Undibacterium sp. 5I1: one gene and its partner. The protein of the gene in region 1 binds, or shares a complex with, the protein of each later gene. Links are inferred from orthologs where the notes say so. Each region holds a gene or a part of one and is shown in the gene's direction. Other genes may lie near its edges. The genes, in order: secA and secY.

What was found.
Region 2: the proteins of secA (region 1) and secY are in contact, whole or in part, in a crystal structure (PDB 3DIN), measured with the Thermotoga maritima proteins. The link is inferred for Undibacterium sp. 5I1 from one-to-one orthologs. Residues at the interface, in WP_004082002.1 of Thermotoga maritima: Glu261, Ala262, Arg263, Lys300, Ala301, Arg302, Thr303, Ile304, Ile305, Leu323, Tyr324, Asp325, Pro326, Val329, Ser330, Tyr333, Ile336, Lys340, Phe345, Val349, Glu363, Phe364, Tyr374, Ser375, Gly376, Gly377, Glu393, Ile395, Thr482, Ser483; in WP_004081795.1 of Thermotoga maritima: Glu108, Gly109, Glu110, Glu111, Ala236, Glu237, Arg238, Arg239, Ile240, Thr241, Ile242, Gln243, Tyr244, Ala245, Arg246, Arg247, Val248, Thr249, Gly250, Arg251, Arg252, Val253, Tyr254, Gly256, Ala257, Ser258, Thr259, Tyr260, Leu261, Pro262.

What each region holds. Positions count from the first base shown.
Region 1 is NZ_JAVIWI010000001.1:4,567,666-4,571,346, forward strand. Bases 275-3,630 are described here. They hold secA (preprotein translocase subunit SecA), read left to right. Parts: upstream 275-667; coding sequence 668-3,430; downstream 3,431-3,630. Other genes in these bases: RGU72_RS19960 (M23 family metallopeptidase), read left to right, coding at 275-324. In the rest of the region: more of RGU72_RS19960, read left to right, coding at 1-274. UniProt on the Escherichia coli protein: Required for protein export, interacts with the SecYEG preprotein conducting channel.
Region 2 is NZ_JAVIWI010000001.1:3,073,794-3,077,109, reverse strand. What follows is about bases 51-3,041. They hold secY (preprotein translocase subunit SecY), read left to right. Parts: upstream 51-872; coding sequence 873-2,210; downstream 2,211-3,041. Other genes in these bases: rpsK (30S ribosomal protein S11), read left to right, coding at 3,017-3,041; rpsM (30S ribosomal protein S13), read left to right, coding at 2,623-2,988; rpmJ (50S ribosomal protein L36), read left to right, coding at 2,482-2,595; infA (translation initiation factor IF-1), read left to right, coding at 2,234-2,452; rplO (50S ribosomal protein L15), read left to right, coding at 417-848. In the rest of the region: more of rpsE, read left to right, coding at 1-50; more of rpsK, read left to right, coding at 3,042-3,316. UniProt on the Escherichia coli protein: The central subunit of the protein translocation channel SecYEG. Consists of two halves formed by TMs 1-5 and 6-10.

The sequences.
Region 1 (3,681 bases):
CCCGCGCCAACCGGCACGCCTATAGTCGCCGCGGCAGGCGGCGTGGTAATTGCGGCTGAATTTCATCCAGAATTTGGCAATATGATTGACATCGATCACGGTGGAGAAATCATTACCCGTTATGCCCATACGTCCAAAGTCTACGTAAAAGTAGGGGATATCGTGAAACGCGGCCAACATATTGCCGACATCGGTTCGACTGGGCGTTCCACTGGTGCGCATTTACATTTTGAGGTGCATGTCAAAGGCATACCGCAAAACCCTCATAAATTCCTAAGTGCCGGCGCTAATCAAGCTAGCATGGCCGAGCTGGGGCAAAAATAAGTCTCAAATAAAGATGCCTGAGTGGCAATCCTGAATTTTTCGCCTCTAGCCGTAATCCAGCGGGTTTAATCAGTTTGTTGTTTAAAAAGTAATCATTGGCTTGCAACTACTTTGTAAGCTAACAAGATAATTTCGAGCGATCTCCACTTGATATTGTTGCCTTTGTCTCCAATTCTTCCATCATGCTTAATTTTGTCATTGTGCAATTGTTAGTAAATGATGCGCGCATGGTAAAATCGAAAGTTAGTCTATTGTTGTTGCTGTTGTAAATTCGTAGCGCTAGTGTTAACGATGTACGGGCGCCGTCAGCAATTTTTTCAGAATTCACTCATCCATTCATAGCATGTCATTCCTGACCAAAATATTCGGTAGCCGCAATCAGCGCCTTCTGAAGCAATACCAAAAAACCGTGCTTGATATCAACGCACTGGAACCTACGCTGGAAGCCTTGTCGGATGAGGCATTAAAAGCCAAGACGGAGGAGTTTAAAACCCGCGTTGCTAATGGCGAGACACTAGATGCAATCCTGCCAGAGGCGTTTGCCGTTTGTCGTGAGGCAAGTAAGCGTGTTTTAAAAATGCGCCATTTTGATGTGCAGATGATAGGCGGTATGGTGCTGCATTACGGCAAAATTGCAGAGATGGGCACCGGCGAAGGTAAAACTTTGATGGCGACTTTGCCAACTTACCTGAATGCCTTGTCCGGTAAGGGTGTGCACGTGGTAACCGTCAATGATTATCTGGCGCAGCGTGATGCCGAGTGGATGGGCAAATTGTACGGCTGGTTGGGCTTGACTACCGGTGTCAACTTATCGCAACTCGATCATGATGATAAGCAAGTTGCTTACACATCCGATATCACTTACGGTACCAACAACGAGTTCGGCTTTGACTACCTGCGCGACAATATGGTGTATGAAGCCAAAGACCGTGTACAACGTGGTCTGAACTTTGCCGTCGTCGATGAAGTCGATTCAATTCTGATCGATGAAGCGCGTACCCCACTGATTATCTCTGGTCAGGCTGAAAATCACACAGAGCTGTACTACAAAATTAACGAAGTCCCTAAGCTGCTGACGTTGCAAATCGGTGAAGAAAAACATGACGGCACCGGCAATGTTGAAGTTCCTGGCGACTACACTAAAGATGAAAAAACGCATCAGGTATTACTGACCGAAGCTGGTCACGATCACGCTGAACGTATTTTGACGCAGATGGGTTTGCTGCCAGAAGGCGCGTCCCTGTACGACGCTGCCAACATCACTTTAATTCATCATCTGTACGCTGCTTTGCGTGCGCATGCTTTGTATTTCCGAGATCAGCACTATGTCGTACAAGATAATGAAATCGTGATCGTCGATGAATTTACTGGTCGTATGATGACAGGACGTCGCTGGTCTGATGGCTTGCATCAAGCTGTTGAGGCCAAAGAAGGCGTGAAGATTCAGAATGAGAATCAAACGTTGGCATCAATCACCTTCCAAAACTACTTCCGTATGTATAACCGACTGTCCGGTATGACTGGTACAGCCGATACAGAAGCGTATGAATTCCAGGAAATCTACGGACTGGAAACGGTCGTGATTCCGCCAAACCGTCCATCCCAACGTAAAGATCGTCAGGATCAGGTTTACAAGTCAGCCCAAGAAAAATACGGCGCGATGCTGGTGGATATTCAAGATTGTTACGAGCGCGGTCAGCCGGTCTTGGTGGGTACGACATCGATTGAAAACTCTGAACTCTTGTCTGGCATTTTGGAAAAAGCCAAGTTGCCACATAATGTGTTGAACGCCAAGCAGCATGCGCGTGAGGCAGAAATTATTGCCCAGGCAGGTCGTCCAAAAGGCATCACCATCGCCACCAACATGGCGGGTCGTGGTACGGATATCGTCCTCGGCGGTAACGTCGCCAAGCAAGTGCAGCTGATCGAAGCAGACGACAAACTGTCTGACGCGCAAAAGCAGCAAAAATCTCAGCAACTGCGTGATGAGTGGCAGTCTTTACACGAGCATGTTGTCAATGCCGGTGGTTTGCATATCGTCGGTACTGAACGTCACGAATCACGTCGCGTAGATAATCAATTGCGCGGCCGTTCTGGTCGTCAGGGCGATCCTGGATCTTCCCGTTTCTATTTGTCTTTGGATGATCCGCTCTTGCGCATTTTTGCAGGTGATCGCGTACGCGCCATCATGGACAGACTCAAAATGCCGGAAGGCGAACCGATTGAAGCTGGTATCGTCTCCCGCTCGATTGAATCTGCTCAGCGCAAAGTAGAAGCGCGCAACTTTGACGTGCGTAAGCAATTGCTTGAGTACGATGACGTCGCCAATGATCAGCGCAAAGTGATTTACCAGCAGCGTAATGATTTGCTGGAAGCACAAGACATGTCCGAACTGATTTCTTCTTTGCGTGCGGGTATGTTCGCCGACGTGGTGCGCACTTATGTGCCAGCAGAATCGGTGGAAGAGCAATGGGATATTCCGGCATTGCAAGCAACGCTGGCAAGCGAATGGGCGCTGGATTTGCCTTTAGACAAAATGCTGGAAAATGAGCAAAGTCTGAATGATGAAGACATTTTAGAGCGCGTACAAAAAGCAGCGGATGAAGCTTACGAGGCAAAAGTAGCCTTGGTCGGTAAAGATTCTTTCGCAGGATTTGAGCGTAGTGTGATGTTGCAGAGTATCGACAGTCATTGGCGCGAACATCTGGCAGCGCTCGATCATTTGCGCCAAGGTATTCATTTACGCGGTTATGCGCAGAAAAATCCTAAGCAAGAATACAAGCGCGAAGCGTTTGAATTATTTGGACAGATGCTGGATTTGATCAAAAATGAAGTCGTCAAAACGGTTTCGACAGTGCGTATCCAATCACGTGAAGAAATCGAAGCTGCTGAAGAAAAAATGACACAATCACAAGTTGAGAATGTTCATTTTCAACACGCAGATTTTGATGCAAATGCGACCCCGGAAGAAATGTTGGCACCGACCGCTTTGGCTGAAAACAATGATCAGGCCCAAATGGAATACGCTCTCAAGGTTGGGCGTAATGATCCTTGTCCTTGCGGTAGTGGCAAGAAATATAAGCAGTGTCACGGTAAGCTGGCTTAAGTTGATTATTTAGGTTGATGATTTAGCTTGTTTGCACTGATGCAATAGAAGCATGTGGCACAAAATAAAAAAGGCGGAGATTTCCGCCTTTTTTATTGCCTGCTACTTTTTCAGAATTTTTAACTGAGTTCTTAGTAGATACGATTCTATACATCCAAAAATCAGTAAATTATATACTCCCTATTAGTATAATTAATTGTCCATATATTTATTGGTCATTAAGGTAATTTTATGAAAAAACTGGGGGAGTA
Region 2 (3,316 bases), 1.5 Mb from region 1 along the record:
GGTACTGGCGTGATTGCTGGTGGTCCAATGCGCGCGATTTTTGAAGTGTTAGGTGTAGTAAATGTTGTTGCTAAATCCAACGGCTCTACTAATCCCTATAATATGGTTCGTGCAACTTTGGATGGTTTGTCCAAGATGAGCACGCCATCAGAAATTGCTGCTAAACGTGGCAAGACCCTAGAAGAAATTCTGGGCTAAGGTGATTGAAATGACAAATACAGTAAAAATAACTTTAGTCAAAGGTCTGATCGGGACTCGTGAGTCCCATCGTGCTACAGTTCGCGGTTTGGGCTTGCGTCGTGTGAATTCAGTTTCTGAATTACAAGATACACCATCAGTACGCGGCATGATCAACAAAGTCTCGTATCTTGTGAAGGTTGTATCGTAAGCTCTCAGGCTTATGATCGGAGCAAATTATGGAATTAAATACAATACAGCCGGCTGATGGCGCTAAACACTACAAACGTCGTGTGGGTCGTGGTATCGGTTCTGGTTTGGGTAAGACAGCAGGCCGTGGTCATAAAGGTCAAAAATCTCGTTCAGGCGGTTTTCACAAAGTTGGCTTCGAAGGCGGTCAAATGCCTTTGCAACGTCGATTGCCTAAGCGTGGTTTTAAATCCTTGGCTACTCCATATAAGGCGGAAGTTAGATTGACAGATCTGGAGAATTTACCAGTTTCTGAGATCGATATCCTAGCTTTGAAACAAGCCGGTGTAGTTTCTGAGCTCGCACGCGTAGTTCGCGTGATTATGGCGGGAACAATCACTAAAAAAGTAACTTTGAACGGTTTGATCGCCACTAAAGGCGCAAGAGCCGCAATCGAAGCTGCTGGCGGCACAGTCGCTTAATCAGTGCGGACACTGGAGCAATAATTGGCAACATCTCCACAGCAGGCTAAAAGTGCAGCTAGCGGTTTTCCTTGGGGAAGACTATGGTTTTTACTAGGTGCACTTGTCGTATATAGGGTTGGCGCTCACATACCAGTCCCTGGTATAGATCCAACGTCTCTGGCTGAATTGTTTAAACAAAACCAAGGTGGTATTCTTGGAATGTTTAATATGTTCTCCGGTGGGGCTTTATCACGTTTTACGATATTTGCCTTAGGCATCATGCCGTATATTTCTGCATCGATCATTATGCAGTTAATGTCAATAGTTTCACCACAGCTAGAGGCCTTGAAAAAAGAAGGCGAATCTGGACGTCGGAAGATTACACAATATACACGTTATGGTACTTTGTTGTTAGCAACGATACAGGCATACTTCATCGCTTTTGGATTAGAGGCACAACCTGGGTTGGTAATTGATCCTGGAATGGCATTTCGATTCACTACTACAGTGACTTTGGTTACTGGAACCATGTTTTTGATGTGGTTGGGTGAGCAGATTACTGAACGTGGACTCGGCAACGGTATATCAATTATTATTTTTGCTGGTATTGCCTCTGGATTGCCAAATGCGGTGGCTAGTCTATTTGAATTAGTTCGTACTGGATCAATGCATTATGTATCCGCTATGCTGATATGCTTAATCGCAGGCGCTGTTACTTTTCTTGTTGTTTTTATCGAGCGTGGTCAACGTAAGATATTAGTCAATTATGCTAAGCGTCAGGTTGGAAATAAAGTTTACGGTGGGCAGAGTAGTCATCTGCCTTTGAAGTTGAATATGGCAGGGGTTATTCCTCCAATATTTGCTTCTTCTATCATCTTATTCCCGGCAACGATTACTAGCTGGTTCACTAAGGGTATGGATTCTTCAGAGAGTGGTTTCATACGCTTTTTGAAAGATTTGTCAGCTTCAATGGCACCTGGCGAACCTATTCATGCATTGTTGTACGCAGTAGCTATTATCTTCTTTTGTTTTTTCTATACTGCTCTAGTTTTCAACAGTAAAGAAACAGCAGATAACCTGAAAAAGAGTGGTGCGTTTGTGCCGGGTATACGTCCAGGTGATCAGACTGCTCGTTATATCGATAAGATTTTGATGCGCTTGACTTTAGCTGGGGCGGTTTACATTACTTTAGTATGCTTGTTACCAGAATTTTTAATAGCGCGTTGGAAAGTACCATTTTCGTTTGGTGGTACATCCTTATTAATTATCGTAGTAGTTACGATGGATTTTATGGCTCAAGTACAAAACTATGTGATGTCACAGCAATACGAATCGCTTCTTCGTAAAGCAAATTTCAAGGGCGGAATTCCTTCTAGGTAACGCCCAGAGGAACAGCAGATCGAATGGCAAAAGACGACGTTATACAAATGCAGGGTGAGATTTTAGAGAATCTTCCAAATGCAACATTTCGAGTTAAGTTGGAAAACGGGCATGTTGTACTTGGCCATATCTCAGGAAAAATGCGTATGAATTATATTCGCATCTTGCCTGGCGATAAGGTGACAGTAGAATTGACGCCTTATGATTTGAGCCGGGCGCGAATAGTGTTCCGTACTAAGTAAACAAGTAACTAGAAGGAAAGAGGGCAAAAATGAAAGTTCTCGCATCAGTAAAGCGGATTTGCCGCAACTGCAAGATCATCAAGCGCAAAGGTGTAGTTCGTGTGATTTGCACAGAACCACGCCATAAACAGCGTCAAGGTTAATTGACGTTATTTGACGAGGAATAACGAATGGCACGTATCGCAGGGGTTAATATCCCAAATCATCAACATACCGTAATTGGCTTAACTGCTATCTATGGTATTGGCCGCCCGCGCGCACAAGATATTTGTGTGGCTACCGGTGTTTTGACCAGTAAAAAGGTTAAAGATCTGGACGACAACGAACTAGAGAAACTCCGTGACGAAATTGCAAAATTCGTCGTAGAGGGTGACTTACGTCGTGAACTCTCGATGAATATCAAGCGTTTGATGGACTTAGGTTGCTACCGCGGCCTGCGTCATCGTAAGGGCTTGCCTTGCCGTGGTCAACGTACACGTACGAATGCTCGTACACGTAAGGGTCCACGTAAAGCAGCGCAATCTTTGAAGAAATAATCTAGGAAACTAGATTCAAGGAAATATTATGGCAAAAGCACAAAATAACGCAGCCGCAGCCCGCGCTCGTAAAAAAGTTAAAAAGAACGTTGCAGAGGGTATAGCTCACGTGCACGCCTCTTTTAATAATACAATCATCACGATCACTGATCGTCAAGGCAATGCGCTTTCTTGGGCAACTGCTGGTGGTGCGGGTTTTAAAGGTTCGCGTAAATCTACACCGTTTGCAGCTCAGGTTGCAGCGGAAGCAGCTGGTAAAGTCGCTGTTGAATGCGGTATCAAAAATCTGGAAGTTCGTATCAAGGGCCCTGGTCCAGGACGTGAATCT